DNA from 3 places in the Lactimicrobium sp. genome. Region 1 is predicted to be linked to each of the others. Evidence: a T-box and tRNA genes for the amino acid it is inferred to sense, from the RefSeq annotation. Region 1 holds a T-box; the other regions hold tRNA genes.
The links. A T-box is a leader RNA that pairs with one kind of tRNA and senses whether it is charged. The one in region 1 lies ahead of alaS (alanine--tRNA ligase), so its partner is inferred to be a tRNA-Ala.
Positions count from the first base shown of each region.

Region 2: it has a tRNA-Ala gene. The T-box ahead of alaS (alanine--tRNA ligase) is inferred to sense a tRNA for this amino acid. The anticodon was not compared.
Region 3: it has a tRNA-Ala gene. The T-box ahead of alaS (alanine--tRNA ligase) is inferred to sense a tRNA for this amino acid. The anticodon was not compared.

Region 1 covers NZ_JAZHUW010000003.1:77,086-84,647, reverse strand. Annotated here, with positions in the region: gene alaS (alanine--tRNA ligase) at 1-1,892, opposite strand, end outside; T-box leader at 1,931-2,130, opposite strand; gene SOI44_RS01640 (ABC transporter substrate-binding protein) at 2,271-3,275, shown strand; gene SOI44_RS01635 (ABC transporter permease) at 3,366-4,304, shown strand; gene SOI44_RS01630 (ABC transporter ATP-binding protein) at 4,304-5,110, shown strand; gene recD2 (SF1B family DNA helicase RecD2) at 5,154-7,415, opposite strand; gene mnmA (tRNA 2-thiouridine(34) synthase MnmA) at 7,408-7,562, opposite strand, start outside.
Region 2 covers NZ_JAZHUW010000015.1:8,374-15,935, forward strand. Annotated here, with positions in the region: gene SOI44_RS05260 (MATE family efflux transporter) at 1-1,321, shown strand, start outside; gene SOI44_RS05265 (P1 family peptidase) at 1,377-2,345, opposite strand; gene SOI44_RS05270 (hypothetical protein) at 2,449-2,940, shown strand; tRNA gene SOI44_RS05275 (tRNA-Ala) at 3,036-3,108, opposite strand; tRNA gene SOI44_RS05280 (tRNA-Ile) at 3,120-3,193, opposite strand; gene SOI44_RS05285 (COG2426 family protein) at 3,338-3,835, shown strand; gene iadA (beta-aspartyl-peptidase) at 3,860-5,008, shown strand; gene SOI44_RS05295 (Crp/Fnr family transcriptional regulator) at 4,999-5,694, opposite strand; tRNA gene SOI44_RS05300 (tRNA-Thr) at 5,973-6,045, opposite strand; gene SOI44_RS05305 (histidine phosphatase family protein) at 6,111-6,833, shown strand; gene SOI44_RS05310 (MFS transporter) at 6,916-7,562, shown strand, end outside.
Region 3 covers NZ_JAZHUW010000015.1:39,532-47,093, forward strand. Annotated here, with positions in the region: gene SOI44_RS05410 (ABC transporter substrate-binding protein) at 1-992, shown strand, start outside; gene SOI44_RS05415 (carbohydrate ABC transporter permease) at 1,081-1,923, shown strand; gene SOI44_RS05420 (carbohydrate ABC transporter permease) at 1,925-2,755, shown strand; gene malQ (4-alpha-glucanotransferase) at 2,766-4,301, shown strand; tRNA gene SOI44_RS05430 (tRNA-Val) at 4,381-4,453, shown strand; gene SOI44_RS05435 (AAA family ATPase) at 4,572-5,315, opposite strand; tRNA gene SOI44_RS05440 (tRNA-Ala) at 5,530-5,605, shown strand; gene SOI44_RS05445 (lamin tail domain-containing protein) at 5,680-7,562, opposite strand, start outside.

The DNA.
Region 1 (7,562 bases):
GTTGTGACCGGCAGATCTTCATTGATCTTCTCGTTGACGATACGCTCAACTTCCTTCAGCTGCTCAGCCGTTGGCTTTTCAAAATGCGTGAAGTCGAAACGGCCATAGTCAGGTCCATTGTAGGAACCAGCCTGGGCAATGTGATCACCCAGTACCTGACGCAGTGCTGCCTGCAGCAGATGCAGAGAAGAATGGTTCGCTCTTGTTCTCTGTCTTGCCGCATAGTCATAGGCACCTTCCAGCACATCACCGATGTGAACAATGCCCTCAACATGGTCGATATGATGCATATGCTGTTTGTGCGGTGCTTTCTGCACATCCACAACATCTGCCTTGAACGTATCATTCCACAGCTTGCCGGTATCAGCACACTGGCCGCCGCTTTCAGCATAGAAGCATGTTTCGGAAAGAATGACATCACCTTCCCCGGAAAGCTCATTGACCGCTACGCCATCATGGAACAGGCCGATGACTTCACCCTTACAGGTCTTGTCTGTATAGCCGGTGAACACACTTTCCTTGGTGAAATCCATCAGATCCTTGGACTGGCCATGCATGGACTGCACATTGGCACGGGCATCTCTGGCTCTCTGCTTCTGCAGCTCCATTTCCTTCTCAAAACCTTTTTCATCCACCGTATACCCGGCATCCTGGGCAATCTCGGTGGTCAGCTCCTTCGGGAAGCCATATGTATCATACAAACGGAACACGACATCGCCAGGCAGCGCCTTTTCCTTTTCATGTTCCTTCATGGCCGCATTGAGCAGATCCTCACCCTTGTCCAGTGTCTTGGCAAAGGATTCCTCCTCCTGCTTGACCAGACGGCTGATCAAAGTGACCTTGTCTTCCAGATACGGATAGTAGTCTTTCATGTTGTCGGCAACAACCTGTACGAGTTTGTACATGAAGGCACCGTCAATGCCAAGCTTTCTGCCATAGCGGACCGCTCTGCGCAATACTCTACGCAATACATAGCCTCTGCCCTCATTGGAGAACATGGCACCGTCCGCAATAGCAAATGTTACCGTACGGATATGATCGGCAATAACACGGTATGCCATCTTGTATGCCGGATCAGAATACGGATGGGCCGCATACTGTTCAGTGGCATGGATGATCGGCAGGAAGAGATCGGTATCGAAGTTTGTCTCGCCATCCTGAATCAAAGCAACAAGTCTTTCCAGGCCCATGCCGGTATCAATGTTCTTCTGCGGCAGTTCTTTATACTCGCTGCGGGGAACTTCACCCGGACGGCAGTCATACTGGGAGAAAACGATGTTCCAGACCTCAATGTAGCGGTCATTTTCCATGTCCTCAAAGAACAGTTTTTCACCAAGGTGCTTCGGATCATACTTTTCACCGCGGTCATAGTAGATCTCGGTGTCCGGTCCGCCCGGGCCTCTGCCGATTTCCCAGAAGTTATCCATGGTCTTGTGGATATGCTTGGGATCCATGCCGACCTTTACCCAGAGATTGTAGGCATCCACATCATCCGGATAGACAGTGACATACAGGCGCTTGGGATCAAAGCCGATCCACTTCGGGCTGGTCAGAAACTCCCATGCCCAGGTGATGGCCTCGGTCTTGAAGTAGTCGCCGATAGAGAAGTTGCCAAGCATTTCAAAGAATGTATGATGGCGGGCTGTCTTGCCGACGTTTTCAATGTCGTTGGTCCGGATGGACTTCTGGGCATTGCAGATACGGTTGCAGGCCGGTTTTTCTGATCCGTCAAAATACTTCTTCAAGGCAGAAACACCGGCATTGATCCAAAGCAGGGTTGGATCATTGTGGGGAATGAGGCTGGCACTGGGCTCGACCATGCATCCCTTGGACGCAAAGAAGTCCAGGAACATCTGGCGTACCTGATTGCCAGTCAGCTGTTTGTTTGTCATGATGACCTCCTGATAAATATAAAAAAGCGTTCCAGATCTCCAGGAACGCTGTCAACGCGGTACCATCCTGGTTCACACATGTGTGTGCACCTTAATTCATCCCTTAACGCAGGAAACGGCATGGATTAACATGCTCTCAGCAGGCAGCTTCGCATTCTTCCGGATACAGACTTGCACCAGCCGTCTGCTCTCTTGTTAACCTGGATGGAACGTTACTTGTCCTCTTCAGCGATTTCTTTATTATGGTATCACAATGTGGCTTGCAAAGCATAAAAAATCGGATTTGACGGCAATTCTGGTGCGCTTGGTATTGCCTGTTTGTGTTAAATGTAATAAAATTCATGCATGCTGTAAGATATTTCAAGGGAGATGAAAGCTATGAAAAATATTTGCAAGATGATGACAGCAGGTATTCTGGCCGCAGCTCTGGCAGGCTGTGCTTCCAGTCCTACTGCCTCTGCCTCGGTTTCCTCTGCAGATGCCAAAAGCTCAGGTGACGGCACCTACACAGTCGGCATTATCCAGCTTGTGCAGCATCCGGCGCTGGATGCAGCCAGCCAGGGCTTTGAGGATGAGCTCAAGGCAGAGCTTGGTGACAAAGTAACGGTCACATTAAAGAATGCCTCCAATGATTCGGCCCAGTGTACAACCATTGCCAATCAGTTTGTCACTCAGGGCGTGGATCTGATTCTGGCCAATGCCACCCCGTCGCTGCAGGCAGCTGCTTCTGCCACCAGCACGATCCCGGTACTTGGCACTGCCATTACCGAATACGGCGTTGCCCTTTCTCTGGACAATTTCAACGGCACCGTCGGAGGCAACATTTCCGGTACATCGGATCTGGCCCCGCTGGACAAGCAGGCAGCGATGTTCGATGAGCTGCTGCCAGATGCCAAGACCATCGGTATCCTGTACTGCTCTGCGGAGGCAAACAGTGTCTATCAGGCACAGCAGGTACAGAAGTATCTCGAACAGGATGGCAAGACGGTCAAGGTCTACACGTTCTCAGATTCCAATGATGTTGCCAGTGTCACCCAGAGTGCCTGCAATGACTGCGATGCTCTGTATATTCCTACCGATAACACGGCTGCCAGCTGCACCGAAGCCATCAACAATGTTGCTGAGCCTGCCGGTGTTCCGATTATCTGTGGTGAGGAAGGCATCATGAGCGGCTGTGGTATTGCTACAATGTCCATTGACTACTATGAGCTTGGCAAGACAACCGGCAAGATGGCAGTCAAAGTTCTGACAGGTGAAGAAAAGATCAGCGATATGCCGATTGAGTACTATGACAATCCGGTCAAGGAATATGATGCGGACAGATGTGCAAAGCTTGGCATCACCGTTCCGGATGATTACACAGCGTATACAGCTGAGAATTGATCTGACAAATCGTCCATTTACATGGGTGCAGGTTTCTGCACCCATGTCCTGCGTTTATTAAAAAGAAAAAAGAGAAGTGATGATAAGAAAATGAGTATTGGAAATCTGATCGGCGCCCTGCCAGGCGGTATTGCCCAGGGGATCATCTGGGGCATCATGGCCTTAGGCGTCTATATTACCTTCCGTCTGCTGGATGTGGCAGATCTTACCGTAGATGGTACATTCACCACCGGCGGTGCCACCTGTGTCATGTTAATCCTTGCCGGCTGGAATCCCTGGCTGGCAATGCTGATTGCCTTTCTGGCCGGTATGGCAGCCGGGGCCTGCACGGGTCTATTGCATACAAAGCTGGGTATTCCGACCATTCTGGCCGGCATTCTGACCCAGTTCTCCCTGTATTCCATCAACCTTGCCATCATGGGCATGGCAGCCAATAAGGCCGTATCCGTAGATAAGTATGCCCTGGTTGTCACCTCCCGTGTCATTCCGCCGACGATTGCCATCGGTGCTGCCATTGCCGCTGTGCTGATTGCCGTCATGTACTGGTACTTTGGCACCGAAGCCGGATCAGCGATGCGTGCCACCGGCTGCAACCCCACCATGGCACGTGCCCAGGGCATCAACATTGACCGCATGACGGTCTTAGGTCTTGCCTTCTCCAATGGCATTGTTGCCTTCTCCGGGGCTTTAATGGCACAGCTGCAGGGCTTCTCGGATATCAATATGGGCCGCGGTTCCATCGTCATCGGCTTAGCAGCAGTCATCATCGGTGAAGTCATTGGCAATGCCCTGTGCGGACGCCATCTCAACTTTGCCGGCAGACTTGTCTTTGTCGTATTGGGCGGCGTCATCTATTACATCGTTGTTACGATTGTGCTGTGGCTCAAGCTGGATTCCAACTGGCTGAAGATGTTCACTGCCATCATTGTTGCCATCTTCCTGGCTGTTCCTTACCTGCAGGCTAAAAAGCGCAATTCCTTTGCGCGGGCCGGCCGCAACGCTGCACGCTTTCAGAAGGAGGACAAATAATGGACTCGCTTGTTCTCAGACATATTTCCAAAACGTTTAACAAAGGCACGATCAATGAGAAGAAAGCTCTGATTGATGTCAGCCTGACCCTGCATGACGGCGACTTTGTCACCGTCATTGGTTCCAACGGTGCCGGCAAGTCTACCCTGCTCAATGCCGTTGCAGGTGTATGGCCGATTGATGACGGCCAGATTGTCATTGACGGCCATGATGTGACCGGACTGCCTGATTTCAAGCGGGCTGCCTATGTCGGCAGAGTCTTCCAGGATCCGATGACCGGTACGGCGGCAACCATGCAGATTGATGAAAACCTCGCCCTTGCAGCAAGGCGCGGCAAGCACCGCGGTCTTTCCTGGGGTGTCACCAAGGAAGAACAGAAAGAATACAGTGAACTGCTGAAACCGCTGAATCTTGGTCTGGAAGATCGACTGACATCCAAAGTCGGACTGCTTTCCGGCGGCCAGAGACAGGCGGTGACATTGTTAATGGCATCCTTGCAGAAACCGAAGATTCTGTTACTGGATGAACATACGGCTGCCCTGGATCCTAAGACAGCTGAGAAAGTGCTGGCTTTGACAAACACCGTCATTGAAAAGGATCATCTGACTGCCATGATGGTTACTCACAATATGATGGATGCCATCAGGAACGGCAACCGTCTCATCATGATGCACGAGGGACATATCATTCTTGATATTGCCGGTGAAGAGAAGAAGAAGCTGACGGTAGAAAGACTGTTAGCCAAGTTTGAGGAAGTTTCCGGCACCGTCTTTGCCAGTGATGAAGCCTTGTTAACCAAACAGTAATTCCTGATAAAAAGTGCGATGAGCTTATCTCACCGCGCTTTTCTTATGCATGATTCGCTTCTTTCTGATCCTCATCACCAAAGGGATCATCCCCTTGCCCTTCCGTCCAGAAGGGATTATCCACATCCATTTTGTTTTCTTTCAGTCTTTGGGCAAGACCGGTCTGTCTGGGATGGTATTCCAGGGTGGCAACACCTTTGTTGAAAGCCTGCGCATCTCCCAGAATCACCAGATTGCGCCGGGCTCTGGTCACGGCTGTGTAGATCAGTTTTCTTTGCAGCATGAACTGGTGCTGGCGGCTGATGGGCAGGATGACAATCGGATACTCAGAGCCCTGTGCCTTGTGTACGGAAATACAGTAGGCAAGCATAATATGATCCAGGCCTTCCTCACTGTATTCCACTTCGTGATCACCAAAGCTGACAACAACGGTTGTATGATGGCTTTCTACCTGCTTGGCATCCAGGATATCACTCAGAATACCGATATCGCCATTGTAGACATTGTCATCCGGCTGGTTTTTCAGCTGCAGGATCTTGTCACCTACCCTAAAGATCTGATAGCCATGGCGCAGCTCCTTCTTTTCAGGGCTGTAGGGATTCAGCTCCATCTGCAATGCATTGTTCAGCGTAGAAATGCCGGCTGCTCCTTTATACATGGGAGACAGCACCTGGATATCATTGACGGTATAGTTTTTCTCCAGGGCATTATGGACCACAGCAAGTACATTGTCCTTGATCTCTTCATCCCGGCATGGATAGAAGACAATATCATGTTTCAGTGATTCAAAGTCAGGATGTCCTTCTTTGATCTGATGGGCCAGGGCAATGACATCCGAGCCTTCTTTCTGGCGGTAGATGTGTTCCAGCCGCAGCAAAGGAAATCGTTCTGAGGCTATCAGATCACGCAGCACACAGCCTGGTCCGACACTTGGCAGCTGGTCTTCATCACCGATGATGCATAACCGCTTGACATGAACGCTTGCTTTGAGCAGATGGTAGAACAGCCAGGCATCCACCATGGAAAACTCATCAATCACCAATAGATCTGCCTGTATCGGATCATCTTCATCTTTGCCAAAGGTGTTGGAATCCAGATCCCACTGCAGCAGAGAATGGATCGTTGCGGCAGAGGTGCCGGTCAGTTCAGAGAGCCGTTTGGCTGCCCTGCCGGTCGGGGCTGCACAGACAATCGCGGCATCCGGATAGAGCAGATGAAACAGTTTGACCATGGCACGGACAACCGTTGTCTTACCGGTGCCCGGACCGCCGGTCACAATCTGTACGGGATTGTCCAGGATGGAAAGTATCGCTTCTTTCTGGGCATCATCATACGTAATGCCAAAGTCTTCCTGGATGGATGCCAGATAGGACTGTACAGTGGCAGGATCTGCCGGGTCTATGCTTTCCAGAGGAAACTGATTGAGGAAAGATGCAATGCCGGTTTCAGCTTCATACTGGGTGATGGGATAGATATGGCCATCATCATTGATCAGTTTATGTTTTGTCACAGCTGCATCCAGGTATTTTGGATAGTCAGCTTCAAAGCCTTTGGTCTGTTTGTAAAAGGCCTGTTCCAGGGTGTCAGTGTCCACATAGCTGTCACCGCTGCGCACACAAAGATCCATTGTCAATGAGATCAGTAATGCTTCCAAGCGCCTTTCATCATCCGGGGCAAAGCCAAGATAGGATGCGATGCGGTCGGCCGTAACAAAGCCAAAGCCGTCACATTCCTCCGCCGCCTGATAGGGATTGTGTTTGAGCACCTGCAGGGCTTCTTTGCCATAGTGCTGGTTGAGACGGATGATGCTGCGGGAACCAATGCCATATACATTGAGAAAGCGGGAAAGCTCGGAAAGACCTTCATCCGACTGGGACAGACCGGACAGAATGGCACTGATCTGTTTGTCATTCAGTTTCGTCTTCAAGCGGAGAATCTCCGGATTCTGGCGGATTTCTTCCAGGCAGTCTGTTCCTAATGCTTCTACCACGCTGGCTGCCGTCTTTTTGCCAATGCCGGGAAAAGAAGGACCGCTGAGAAAGCGGATAATGCCTTCTTCTTCACTTGGCAGAGAAACTTCATAGTGTTCCAGGGCGAACTGAATGCCATAGCGGGGATGTTCGACATAGCGGCCATAGATGTTGTACATGACATCTGTCTGAATCGAGGGACAGATGCCGGTAACCGTGATCGTCTTGTCTTCTTCATCGCTCATGCGAAACAGCATGACGGTATAGAAGTTCTGGCTGTTGCGGAACAGGATGCGCACCGGTTTGCCATTGAGCTTTTCCAGCGTATCATCCATGGTGATATCCTGCTGCCCTCTGGCAGATCTTTGCCATCAGATCTTCTCCATTGCGGTAGACCGCATCAATCTTGCCGCCCATGATCATGACATCATGATCATAGAAAACAGCTTCCTGACCGGGTGTGACCGAGCGGATGGTTTCCG
Region 2 (7,562 bases), on a different contig from region 1:
CCTGTTCTTTTTCTTTCCGATCATGTTTGGCTCCTTGTTTCAGCAGCTTTATAACACGGTGGATGCCATTGTTGTTGGCAATTTTGTCGGCAAGGAAGCCCTTGGCGCTGTAGGCGGATCCACTGGTACGGTGATCAATCTGCTGGTCGGCTTTGTCGTAGGATTAAGCTCAGGTGCGACCGTCGTCATTGCCCAGTACTATGGCAGCCGCCAGCAGGAAGGCGTGCATAAGGCCGTTGACAGCTCTATGTATCTGTCCTTGATCCTTGGCATTATTTTTACGGTTGGCGGTATTCTGCTAGCACCTTCCATTCTGCATCTGCTGAAAGTGCCGGATTCTATTTACAGCTACTCACTGACCTATATGCGCCTGTATCTGACCGGGATGGTGCCGTCTTTGATTTATAACAACGGTGCCGGCATTCTGCGTGCTGTCGGTGATTCCAAACGCCCATTATATTTTCTGGCGGCATCCTGTATTACCAATATCGTACTGGATATTCTGTTTGTCGTAGGCTTCCACTGGTCAGTAGCTGGGGCTGCCATCGCAACGGTACTTTCAGAAGTTGTTTCCTGTGCTTTGACACTGTGGGTGCTGGCCAGAACCGATGATATTTATGCATTTAAGATACGCGATCTGTCCGTTGACTGGAATGTGCTCAAGAGCGTTGTTATCATCGGTTTCCCGGTGGGCATTCAGTCCTGCCTGTATTCCATCGCCAACCTGTTTATTCAGTCCAGTGTCAACAGCTATGGTACAGATACCGTCGCTGCATTTACTGCTTTTGGCAAGATTGATGCCCTGTTCTGGAATTCCTCGGCAGCACTTGGACAGGCAGTGCTGACATTCTGCGGCCAGAACTTCGGGGCGGGCAATATTACCCGTGTGAAGAAGGGCATTCATAAAGGATTGCTCATGTATGTCATCGGGGCCAGTGCAATTTCTTTAGGATGCCTGCTGCTGGGCCGCTGGATTTACCGTCTGTTTACACCAGATGAGGGTGTCATCAATATTGGTATGCAGATGCTGTGGTACATGTGCCCGTTCTGGGTGACATTCTGTGGCGTCGAGATTCTTTCCTCGTCTATGCGTGCATGCGGTGATTCTGTTGTTCCTATGGTCATGACTGCAATTGGTGTTGGAGCATTCAGAATCCTGTGGATCCTGTTTTTCCCTGCCACCCGTCTGTTTGATACGCTTGTATGCTATCCAATCAGCTGGATCGCGACTTCGGCCATGTTCTTCCTGTATTACTTCCAGGGAGGCTGGCTGAAACGCTCTGTCCGCCAGAGAGAAAAGCTTATGGATGCCGTAAAATAAAACAGGTCATGAAGAAGACTGGATTTACGCCAGACTTTCTTCAAAACCTGTTTTTTTACTTTGCAAGCATGTCTTTGGCACAGGGCAGTCCAAAAGCTGCCTGAGTATGCAGAACAGCGGCATCAATGGCTTTTGCGACTGCTCTTGCGGCCAGTGTGCCTGCCACATTGATGTCTGCTTTAACAGCAGGGTGGCTCAGGGCATACAGAGAGTCACCGTCAAACATGGTATGCACGGGATTGATGGCACGGGCATAGCCGTCATGGCCCATCCCGGCAATTTTGGTGAGCTCTGTCTTGTTGAAGATGCCATTGGTTAATATCGCAGCGATGGTTGTGTTGGTATGGGCCAGCTGCGGTGCCATCTGGTACAGTGCCTCTTCACAGCTTGGTGTCATTGTGCCATCATCATCCCGCAGTCCTGCCAGCTTTCTGCCGGTATCAGGATCATAGATATCGCCAAAGGCGTTGACGACGGCAATGGCGCCTACCTGCAGATCATTCAGCTGAAATGCTGCTGCGCCAATACCTGCTTTCATAGCATGTTCCATGCCATTGGCTTTGCCTACCGTTGCACCCATGCCGGCACCATGATTGCCTTCAAGGAAGTTCGGGGCACTCTGACAGGCCTGATAGCCCATCTGTGCATCCGGCCAGGCATTGGCATCACCAATGCCAAGATCAAAGATGCAGGAACTGACAACAATCGGGACTGGCCCGTATGCAGTTTGAAAGCCGATGCTTCTTTCCTTCAGCCAGCGCATAACACCGCAGCTGCTTTCCAAACCGAAGGCAGATCCGCCGGAGAGAACAACGGCATGAACGGCATCGTTTGCGGCAAGAGGATTGAGCAGGGCATTTTCCCGGCTGGCAGGACCGCCGCCGCGGACATCAACACCGCAGACAGCACCTTTTTCACCAGTGAGAATGACGGTAACACCCGTTGTCGTATTGGTATTTTCACACTGCCCGATGGTGAAGCCGTCAATGGCAGTAACAGGAATAGATTTCAGAATTGTTGACATGGGAAACCTCCGCTTTTCCAAATTCATGGTAGCACGTCACAGAAAAATGTGGTATAAAGCCTATGTTTACAGAATACATCCAAGTTTGGGAAGAAATTTGACAATGATGGGACCTAGAGATTATTTTGCATTTGAAACGATTCGGGATCATGATCACAATGTGATCTGCTACTATGTGACGGCGATTGGAACGATTGAGGAAGATGGTGCTGTGCATCTGCGTTCAGACCTGGGGCCGGAAAAGGATGAGAAGATGGCATTTGGCAGGATTACACTGCATAACCAGGACCGCAAGATCATGACACTGCTGAAAGAGACACAGAGCCGTGATTACTATCATGTTCATGATGACGAGGGCTCTGTGGATGTGATCAGTTTTACGGCCAAGGACTGGCGTGCTGATGAGGCATATGAGTTTGAGGCTGGTGACCGTGTGCTTGTGCAGGGCAGAGCATATATGCGTAAGAATGATACGGAGCGCTATCCGGGCAGACTGCCGGAGCTCAGTATTACCGTAAGCGGCTTGTTCAGATTGAGCAAGGCACGCAGGCCGCGCTTTCAGGGCATGAATGCTTCCCTGATTCCTCAGAAATAAGCAAAAGGATAAGAACAAAGGATGGGCGCTGAATAGCAGCGCCCATCCTTTTAAGAAACAGAGAAAAAAACGGATGATTTCTCATCCGTAATCAGTGGAGCTAAGGAGGATCGAACTCCTGACCCCCTGCTTGCAAAGCAGGTGCTCTCCCAGCTGAGCTATAACCCCATACGATGAAGTGGGCCTGAATGGACTTGAACCAACGACCTCACCCTTATCAGGGGTGCGCTCTAACCACCTGAGCTACAGGCCCATATCTCATCGAATGCTTGTCTATAATACCAATTCTAACTTTTTATGTCAACAATATTTTTCCGCAAATTTTACCAGGGTGTATATCAGCTCTGGTTGAGCACGTATGGCGGATGTGGTAGAGTAGTCGCATTCAGGAGGATGTATGAACAGCTTCATTAACTGGTTCATGTCCACGATTGGACAGCATATTTCGGCTGAGTGGTCAGTCTTTATCGTTTCAATGTTTCCGCTTGTTGAAGAGCGCGGGGGTCTGATCGTTGCCAGACTGCTGAACATTCCGCTCTGGAAAGCTTTGATTTTCTGTGTTGCCGGCAATATTCTGCCAATTCCGTTTATCTTATTGCTTTTGAAAAAACTTCTTCATTTCATGGCAGATCATCACATGGGTAAATTCGTGGAATGGCTGGAAGCCAAGGCTGCTAAAAACAAGCCAAAGATTGATAAGTATGGTTTCTGGGGACTGATGCTGTTTGTTGGTATTCCGCTGCCTGGCACAGGCGCCTGGACAGGTTCTCTGGTGGCATCTGTCTTTGATATGGACCTGAAGAAGGCAAGTATTTCCATCCTGCTTGGTGTCTTCCTGGCAGCTGTGATTATGTCGCTTGTATCGTATGGCGTGATTGGTTCGTTCTTACACTGAACGGACTTTTTTTGGAGGTGAAGTATGTTTCTGATCATAAAGCATGTGCATGTGTATGCACCGGAAGATCTTGGCATCAATGATGTACTGGTATGCAATGACCGTATTGTCAAAGTGGATCATCAGATTGACTTTGACTGGGATAAGGATGATATGAAGGTTATTGATGGTACTGGCAAGCTGCTTGTGCCGGGCTTTCTTGACCAGCATGTCCATATCATTGGCGGCGGCGGTGAGGATGGCTTTGCCTCTTTGATTCCACCGCTGCAGATGCGTGACTGCATCCGGTATGGTGTGACCTCTGTGGTTGGCCTGCTGGGCACTGACAGCAATGCCAAAAGCGTGCAGGAACTTGTCGCCAAGACAAAGGCACTGCGGGAAGAAGGCATGAGTGCCTGGTGTTTGACAGGTTCCTATGCCTATCCCAGCACGACCCTGACAGGATCTGTGGCAAAAGATGTTGCGTTTATCAATGAAATCATTGGCGTCAAGATTGCCATCAGTGACCATCGTTCTTCCAATGTCAGTAAGGAAGAGCTTGCACGTCTGGCCACACAGGTAAGAACAGCCGGCCTGCTGGCAAAAAAGCCAGGTATTGTGCACATGCATACGGGCAGGGGCAAAAAGGGATACAAGGATGTATTGGACATTGTAGAGAATACGGATATTCCGATTCGTCAGTTCAGACCGACGCATGTGGCGAATGCGTACGAGGATGCTTTGATCTTTGCCTCAAAGGGCGGCTATATTGACTTTACCAGCGGCAATGAGACAGCCAGAACAGCGCATCTGATGGCAGCTGCGAAGGAAAAGGTATCCTGGGACAGAATTACATTGTCTTCGGATTCCAATGGCAGTTTCCCGGTGTGGAGTGATGACAAGAAGCTGATTGGAATGGGAATTGGAAAGATGGCAACTTTGTTTGATACAGTCCGCCATCTTGTCAATGATGAGCACTTGTCTCTTTCTGAAGCTCTGATGCCAATTACAAAGACGGTGTCAACTGCATTGGATCTGTATCCTCACAAAGGGCACATTGGCAAAGACAGTGATGCCGACCTGGTGCTGTTAAAAAATGATCTCTCCCTGGATGGCGTGATTGCCAGAGGAAAGATCATGATGCAGGATGGTATTGTCACCGCGAAAAGCTATTATCAGGATCTTCAGGCATGAGATAGCGCAGAAAGCTTCCTGCGGTCTATGACAAGCAGCTTGCCATGGCCCAGTCTTCTTACGGCACCTTCTTTTTCAAACTTTGTGATTACCCGGGAGACGGTCTCAGGCCGTAAACTGATGGATGCTGCAATGTCATCCAGCTTAAGCTCAATCTCCTTGCCAATGCAGCGGGCATCACGAAACAGCAGAAACTGACCGACCCGGTCATCCACTGCATGCAGAGACAGCAGGTAAGCTTTCTCATTGGCATCCTGCAGTTCCGTAGAAAGCATTTCAATCAGATATAAAGCCGTAGAGGGGTGCTCAGAAAGCACGGCAATAAAATCAGAACGTTTGATCAGACATAGAGAAACATCCGTCAGAGCCACAACATCATAGTGGTAGACATGATCCTCCAGAAACATGCCATGCCAGATTGCCTGGCCGTCATGCAGGACATCCAGAATATGTTCCTCACCATTGGTATCAATTCTTCTGGTTTTCACCTTGCCTCTGCGGATGATGACAACCGCATCGATTTCGCTGTTCTCTTCGGCCAGAATGGAACCGCGCGGCCGTTTGATGTGCATCGCATGTGCCACCAGCGAAGCCTGATCTTCTTCCGGCAGCTTCTGAAACAGACGAATGGCATGTGTACAGTATTCATTTTTTGCCCGATAAGGGCACTCTTTATCGTGATCCATGTCCTTAGTATATGAGAAACATGAAAAAGGGGCAACGTTGTCCGCATGCTGAAAAAGCAAAGAAATGACAGCAGACAGATGATGAAAATGAACCGCGGATAAGCCGCTTATTGATATTGTGATGATACTGTAAATCGTAATATAAATATGCCTTGCAGAGGATTTGCTGGATTATTTCTGCAAAAATAAAAAACATTTGATGTACCTGGAAGCTGATTTTGTGAATGTACATTATATCGAACAAAAGAAAAACCCTTTATTCAAGGGCTTTTCTGAGGTGCCGACTATCGGAATCGAACCAACGACCTACTCATTACGAATGAGTTGCTCTACCAACTGAGCTAAGTCGGCAAATGACAGCTTTGATATTATAATCGAGATGTATTTTGTTTTCAATGAGATTGGGAGGAATTGGAATGAGAATACTGGTGGTGCGGCATTGTGAGCCAGACTATGCACATGACAGCCTGACAGAGAAGGGATGGCGTGAGGCGGAGTATCTTGCGGAGCGGCTGGCAAAGGAAAAGATCGACTATTTTTATGTTTCACCGATGGGCAGGGCACAGGCTACGGCTTCCTGTACACTGAAGAAAATGAATCGTCAGGCAGTGACACTGGACTGGCTGAAGGAGTTTCATATTCCGGTTGTTCATACCGATGAAACTGAACCAACAAGGCCATGGGACTGGCGTCCTGCTGTCTGGACTCAGGATGAGCGCTTCTTTGACAAGGATCACTGGACAGAAAATCCTGCTTTTGAGGCAGTGGATCTGAAAGCAAAGTATGACCATGTTGTTTCCAGCTTTGATGAATTGCTGGCTAAGCACGGCTATCAGCGCAATGGATATTTGTATGATGCCGTTGCCAGCAATCACGATACCATTGCCCTGTTCTGTCATTTTGGTCTTGAATGTGTGCTGCTGTCCCATCTGCTGAATGTATCCCCGATGATCATCTGGCATGGATTCTGCGCAGCACCATCCAGTGTGACAACCATCTATACCGAGGAAAGAGTAAAAGGAACTGCGTCTTTCCGGATCAGCAGCTTTGGTGATGTTTCCCACCTGTATGCAAAGGGTGAAAAGCCATCTTTCATGGCCCGCTATTGTGAGTGCTATGAAGATCCCGAAATCCATTGAGTAAGTTTTCTTTACTCTGTTGTATGCCCACAGGCAGTGTGGTACGCTATGGCCGCATTGCTGCAGAAGGGAAGATTTGGATATGAACCAGAAAAAACTGAAAACACGACTGACACTGGACTATGCTGGTATTCAGGGCTTTTACTCTACAATGTATGCCGGTGTAGGTGCTTTCCTTTCGGTATTCCTGCTGGCCAATGGTTTTTCCAACACGGAAGTCGGTCTGGTAATGTCCGGTGCAAATCTGTTAACTGTTCTTTTATCACCAGGGCTGGCTGACTTCGCAGACCGCACGAAAAAGGTTACACTGACCCAGCTGATTTCACTGCTTGCCTTTCTGACCGGCCTGATGTGCATCTTTCTGATGATTCTGCATGGTCACAGTGCTGCCCTGTTTATCTGCTATGTGCTGGCTCTTGTGTTTGATCTGCTTCTGCAGCCGCTTGTAAATACACTTGTTTTTCGGATTCAGGGATATGGCATTCAGCTTAATTTTGGCTTGTGCAGAGCCGCCGGATCTCTGCTGTATGCCATCATGACTGCTGTTCTGGGCGTCGTGATAGAAAAAGCAGGCATCAATTCCATTCCCGGTGCTACGATATTCTCGTTGATTCTATTGCTGATAAGCATCTTCCTTTTGAAAAAACATCTTGGGCCACAGACATCTTCATCTCATGTGGAACCCAAAGAGGAAGAGCGCATTACGCTCAAAGACTTCATCAGAAATAA
Region 3 (7,562 bases), on a different contig from region 1:
CTTCCTGGAAGGATTATTGCTACGATCTGAGCGGTTCTGATATTGAGAGCCAGCTGTCCAATAAGGCTTATGAGCTGAAGGATGGCGACAAGGTCGCAGGTATTGCTTATGTTACTGAGGCTTATGGTCTGATCACCAACAAGGCTCTGCTTGAGAAGGCTGGCTATTCTGTTGATGATATCAAGAGCTTCGATGATCTGAAGAAGGTTGCTGAGGATATCACAGCTCGCAAGGATGAGCTTGGATTTGCAGCATTTACTTCTCCTGGTATGGATTCTTCCAGTGACTGGCGTTTCAAGACACATCTGGCTAACCTGCCGATCTACTATGAGTACAAGGATGCAGGTGTAGATGATGAGGATGAGCTGAAGGGTACATATCTGCCTAACTACAAGAATGTATGGGATCTGTACATCAATAATTCCACAATCGATCCTTCTCAGCTGTCCACTGCAACTGGTGATCAGTCTGAATCTGAATTCGTCAACCAGCAGGCTGTCTTCTTCCAGAATGGTACATGGGAGTATGACAAGGTAAAGGCTATTGGCGATGACAATCTGGCTTTCCTGCCGATCTACTTCGGTGTTGATGATGCTAATGAGGGTCTGTGCATGGGCACTGAGAACTACTGGTGCGTTAACAGCAAGGCTTCTGAGGCTGATATCAAGGCTACTCTGGATTTCATGAACTGGTGCGTTACATCTGATGAAGGTGTCAAGGCTATGACAAGCGGCGACAAGATGGGCTTCAACATTCCGTTCAAGTCCAATCCTGAATCCACAAACGTTCTGTTCAACCTTGCCAATGCAAACACAGGTACACCGGTATCCTGGAACTTCACAACAATGCCTTCCGAGGAATGGAAGAATACACTTGGCCAGGCTCTGACTGTATACGCTGCTGATCAGAGTGATGCTAACTGGGATCAGGTCAAGACAGCATTCGTTGACAACTGGGCAACTGAAAAGAAGCTCGCTGCTTCCAACAACTGAGTTAGTTTGATTCACAACGCAGACAGGCCGGCAGAAATCTTATCTGCTGACCTGTCTTTCTTCACATTGATTTGAGGCAAAACAAGATATGCAGAAAAATATCAAAAAATACTGGCCTGTATTCACAGTGCCGACGATGGCTGCCTTTGCCATCGGCTTCCTGATTCCGTTTATTCTTGGTATCTATCTCTCCTTTACCAAGTTTACAACTGTCACGGATGCCAAATGGGTTGGCTTCTCCAACTACATCACCGCATTCAAGGACACAACATTCGTTCATTCCTTCTGGTTCACGGCAGCGTTTGCCATTGTGACGCTCGTATTGATCAATGTCATTGCCTTCGCACTGGCAATGGCTCTGACCAAAGACCGTCATGGTACAAACATCTTCCGTACCATCTTCTTCATGCCTAACCTGATCGGCGGCATTGTGCTTGGCTATATCTGGCAGCTGATCTTCTCTGGTATTCTTGTTCACTTCGGCACAGCACTGAACCTGAATGCAAAGCTTGGTTTCTGGGGACTGGTCATTCTGGTCTGCTGGCAGCAGATCGGCTACATGATGATCATCTATATTGCCGGTTTCCAGGCAATTCCGGGCGATGTGCTCGAAGCTGCTGAAATCGATGGTGCCAACAGCCGTCAGATGCTGTTCAAGGTCATCATTCCGATGATGATGCCGAGCATTACGATCTGCACATTCCTGACGATCACCAATGGCTTCAAGTTGTTCGATCAGAACCTGGCATTGACCGGAGGCGCGCCAATGAAACAGACTGAAATGATGGCATTGAATATCTATAACACATTCTTCGGCCGTGTCGGCTTCGAAGGTGTCGGCCAGGCCAAGGCAGTTCTGTTCTTCATCCTGGTAGTTGTAATTGCGGGCATTCAGCAGAAGCTGACAAAGTCCAAGGAGGTACAGCAGTAATATGAATCAAAAAGGTAAATGGTATGGCACAACATTCCTGACATTCCTTTGTGTCTTCTGGATTATGCCGGTGCTGGTTGTGCTCTGGAACTCCTTCAAGGATAAGAATTCCATCAACCTGCAGCCATTCAAGCTGCCGACAAGCGAAACATTCATCGGCTTTCAGAACTATGCGCAGGCCATCAACAAGTATGGTCTGTTAAGCTCCGTCGGCTGGACTGTGTTTATCACAGTATTCTCCGTCGCTGCCATCCTGCTGTTCTGCTCGATGACCGGATGGTATATCACCAGAGTCAATTCCAAGTGGTCCAAGATCATCTATCTGCTGTGCATCTTCTCCATGGTTGTGCCGTTCCAGATGGTTATGTTCACACTGTCTCTGGTTGCCAACATGCTGCATCTGACAAACCCGTGGGGCATCATCATCGTGTATCTTGGCTTTGGTGCCGGACTTGCAGTATTCATGTTTACCGGTTTTGTCCGCTCGATTCCGATTGAGATTGAGGAAGCTGCCATGATCGATGGCTGCACACCTCTGCAGACATTCTTCAAGGTTGTCATGCCGATCATGAAGCCTACCTATATCTCTGTTGGTATTCTGGAAACCATGTGGATCTGGAATGACTTCCTTCTGCCGTATCTGGTATTGGATATCAAGAAGTACAAGACAATCTCCATTGTCATTCAGTATATGAAGGGATCTTATGGTTCCGTCGATATGGGTGCCATCATGGCTGCATTGATTCTTGCGGTTATTCCGGTTATCATCTTCTACCTGAGCTGCCAGAAGTATATTATCAAGGGTGTAGCGGCTGGTGCCGTAAAGGGATGATACTCTTAGAATTGAGGTATTTATGAAACGTAGTGCAGGAATTCTGATGCCGATCAGTGCGCTGCCTTCCCGCTATGGGATTGGTACACTGGGTGAGGCGGCATATGAATTCATTGATTTCCTGGAGGCTGCCGGGCAGTCATACTGGCAGATTCTTCCAATTGGACCGACCGGATATGGGGATTCTCCATATCAGTCATTCTCTGCTTTTGCCGGCAATCCGTATTTCATCGATCTCGATCTGCTGGCAAAGGACGGCTGGCTGAAGGAAGAAGAGTACAGTGAGGAAGACTGGGGCAGTGATCCTGGCCGTACCGACTATGGAACACTGTATAACAAACGGTTTACGGTTCTTCGCAAGGCAGTAGACAGACTGTACAAGGATCTGCCGGATGACTTTGCGGCATTTGAAAAGGAGAATGCCTTCTGGCTGCATGACTATGCACTTTTCATGGCATTGAAGGATGCCCACAATGGCAAGAGCTTCATGCTGTGGGAAGATGATCTGCGCAAGCGGGATCCCAAAGCATTAAAGCAGGCAGAAGCGAAACTGAAGGATGAAATTGCCTTCTATAAAGGCATTCAGTACTTCTTCTTCCAGCAGTGGGCTTTGATGCGTACCTATGCATTGGATCATGGTGTGTCTTTGATCGGTGATGTACCGATCTATGTATCACCGGATTCCAGTGATCTCTGGGCAAATCCGCAGATGTTCCAACTGGATCAGGATGGCAAGCCAACAGAGGTTGCAGGCTGTCCGCCGGATGGCTTCTCCGCTGATGGCCAGCTCTGGGGCAATCCTCTTTATAACTGGGAAGGTATGAAGAAGGATGACTATGCCTGGTGGGCAAAGCGCATTTCGTATCAGTTCGAACTGGTGGATGTGCTGCGTATTGACCATTTCAGAGGTTTTGAATCTTACTTTGCCATTCCCTATGGTGCTAAGACAGCGCGTGGAGGCAGATGGCGCAAAGGACCTGGCATCGACTTCTTCCGTACCATTGAAAAGAAGCTTGGCCACCTCAACATCATTGCCGAGGATCTGGGCTTCCTGACACCGGAAGTCATTCAGATGGTCAAGGATACAGGCTATCCGGGCATGAAGGTGCTGGAGTTTGCCTTTGATCCAAGAGATACAGGTTCCGGCTATCTCCCGCACAAGTTCATTAACAACTGTGTTGTCTATACAGGTACACATGATAATGAGACTGTCATGGGATGGATGGAGAATTCACCGAAGTCCTTCAGTGAACATGCAATTGATTATCTGCATCTGGATGAAAAGGAAGGCTATAACTGGGGCTTTATCAGAGCTGCCTACATGAGTGTGGCAGATCTGGCAGTCATGCAGTTCCAGGATCTGCTGGGACTGGGAGATGAAGCACGCTTCAATGTACCTTCCACAACCGGCAATAACTGGGTATGGCGTGCAAAGAAGGAAGACTTCACATTTGCACTGGCCAAGAAGCTCAGACATATGACAGGTCTCTATGAACGCCTGCCGCAGGGTAAGAAAGAAGCAGATATTCAGGAATCTGATGAATAACATGAAAATCATGGGATCTATTGGTCTCATGATTTTTATGTTTCATTTTCTATTCGACTGTGCTAGAATCATCTTACTTGAGTGATTAGCTCAGCTGGGAGAGCACTTCCTTGACGTGGAAGGGGTCATGGGTTCGAGTCCCTTATCGCTCACTAGAAGTATTTGAAGAAAACCGTTTATTTAAGCGGTTTTTTTCATTTGTGAAAAACAATTCGTTGAATCATCCGTGCAAAACTGCAGCTGCATTGTACTTTTATACGGTTTTTCAAACTAATCTGCAGAAGATTTATCATCTTCCAACAGCAGATCCAATACACGTTTTCTGTTTTCAATGAACATCTTTGTGATCTGGTAACTGTCTGTCTGTTCATATGCACATGAATGAATCGGCCCATCATCAAATGTCAGTATTTCCGCATCCGGCATGCCCAGCAGAATAGGAGAGTGGGAGACAATGATGAACTGTGATCCCTGTTTTGTACAGTTGTATATCATGGCAAGCAGGGTGAGCTGTCTTTGCACAGAGAGGGCCGCTTCGGGTTCATCCAGAAGATAGAGACTGTTATCTGTGAAATTTTCCTGAGCAATTTCAAGGAAACTTTCACCATGAGACTTTAAATGGAGCTCCTGGGATGGAATTGGAACCAGTCCGGATTTTGCATATTCTTCTTCTTTTGTGGCAACATTATAGAAACTTTCTGCCCGCAGAAAATAGCCCCATTTGTTTTTCCGATACCCCTTTGATAAGCGTATTGCCTGATGCAGCTCTGAGTAATCATCATATGTTGAAAAAGAATAGTTTTTCGTGCCACCCTCCGGATTAAAGCCATAGGCAATGGCAATTGCCTCCAGCAGGGTGGATTTTCCACTTCCATTTTCTCCGACAAAGAAGGTAACCGGTGAATGGAATTCAACTTCAGTAATACCTTTAAATGCTGGAATCTGTCTGATGTAGCTGTATTGATCGATTTTGTTCCAATCAATTTCCAGCTTCTTGACCAGCTGTGCTGCCATATATCCCACCTCACCCTTTCGTAAAGAATCTCTTTGTCTCATTGTACGCCAATCATTCTGGAGTGGATTGCCATCATGAAAATGTGTTCATCAAAGGAGGTGCTGTATCAATGATTACAGAATGTAGGCACGAAGCATGCCCAATAGAATTCTTTGTGATCACATGACATGCGTCTTTGCGCTGGCGTAATTTTATGTTAAACTTAGAAGCACTGGGGTTGTAGCTCACCCGGGAGAGCGCATCCATGGCATGGATGAGGTAGTGGGTTCGAGTCCCATCAGCTCCACCATAACGAAATGACCGCGTTGGCGGTCTTTTCTTTTGCCTGTAAAAAAATCCGGTCATTGACCGGACTTGTATGAATTACTGTTTTTCCTTGAATTCCATATGCAGTACAAAACCTGCTGCTGTAAGGGCAAGAATGCCGATGCTCAGCCATCCATTCAGGCTTGTATCGATGCCTGTCTTGGCTGCGGTTTTAGCATTGTTCGCTTTCTGCGTGCTATTTGCAGTGTTCTTTGCTGCTTTGTCTGCGGCAGGTCTTGCGGAAGGCTGTGTGGTTGGTACAGCAGTTGGCTTTTCAGAAGGAACTGCCGTTGGTTCTGTGGTTGGCTGGGCAGTGGGCTCTGTTGTTGGTTCCGGTTTGTAATCACAATATAATCCACCGATTGTCAGGGAGCCTTCCTTGATGCCATCCTGGAAGTGATAGACGGGCCTGACACCATTGACGGTGTAGTCTGCACTGGCAATGGCAAAGCCTTCATTGTTGGCATTGATATCGATGCCTTTGGCAGGGGAGACAAGGGTAATGTCCGGCTTGTCTGTGCCGTTAAATACCATGGTGGCTGAGATGTTGTTATAGCCATTGTCAGCCGCAATCCAGAGCTTGTGTTCATAGGTGTCATAGTCAAGCCCCATGGCACCGCCAATCGTGCTGTCAAGGTCAGCGATCAGCTTTGCTATGCCATTTGTGTTTAAAACAAAGGCATAGACATGGCCGTTTGCTTCTAATGCGGTAAAGAAGACGCCGTCTGCCGTGGCATTGGGATAATTGGCAGGATCATAGGGTGCATTGGTGTTCTGATCGAACAGCTTTCCTTTGAGTTCACTGTTATCAACCCATTCCACTGCTTCAATGCCGGCATTGGCATCCACCGCCGGCAGCAGGTTTGTCAGATCCCACTGCTGAATGGCGTTCTGGTTTTCAGCACCATTGGGATCTGCTTTGAGAATCACGTTATAATTGGTGCCTTTGGCAGAATTGTCACGCTCCGATGCCAGATAGACATATCCATCTTTGGCAGTAGTGATGCCTTCGGTATCCGGTCCTTTTTTGCTTGGCGTTGTGAAGTTGACTGCCTTGCCGTTTTCAAAGCCTGGTTCGATTGTCAGGGTGCCATCCTTAGCCACATCCATGACCCAGAACTTACCGGTGCCATTGTCTACGGCATAGAGTTTTCCGTTGTAGAAATCAAGACCGGAGGAATCTTCCAGAAAGGTGAGGCTGGAAGTGGTGATAGTATCCGGTCCCGGCCAGGCAATGGTCTGCTTTGGCTCGGGTGTATTTGTCGGCTGGGCAGTTTCTGCAGGAGCTGCCTGGTTGGCTTCACCGGGTGTTTCTTTTGTCAGAGCGAAGTTTCCTGTACCGTCTGGCAGTCTGCCATAGGAAGCTCCTGCTGTTTTGCCATTGATCTGGGCATGTTCGGTCCAGCTGTATGCATCCAGAAGATTTCCTTTGGCATCAAACAGACGGATCGAATCACCGCCTCCTAAGCCAATGTTAAACGTATCTGTCTTCCAGCCATCTTTGTCCCAGGATTCTCCCTGGGTCTGGTTGTTGATGAGGAGCAGCTTTCTGGGTTCAATGATCGTGTGGTTGGTGAAACGCCAGATGTGATCATCTGAGTTGTCTTTCAGCTGGAAGCCATCCAGTTCTATTGGTGTACTGCCGGTATTGATCAGTTCCACCCAGTCATCCGGATTGGAATCGACTTCATTGATCTTCAGCGCACTTGTATTCTGTTCTGTTTCATTTGGCTGGCCTTTTGTCTGCGGGGCATCTTTGAAGGTACCGTCTTTTTGCCGCTGCCAGGTGCCATTGGCAGTTGTGTCCCAGGAGTATGCGTCCTCCTGCTTGCCATCTTTGTCAAAGAGAATGGCACTGTCTCCTTTTTTTCCTAATCCAAAGGAGAAGTCAGTGTTTTCTTCCAGAACAAGCACTTCACCAGGGTTTAAGATTGTACCGT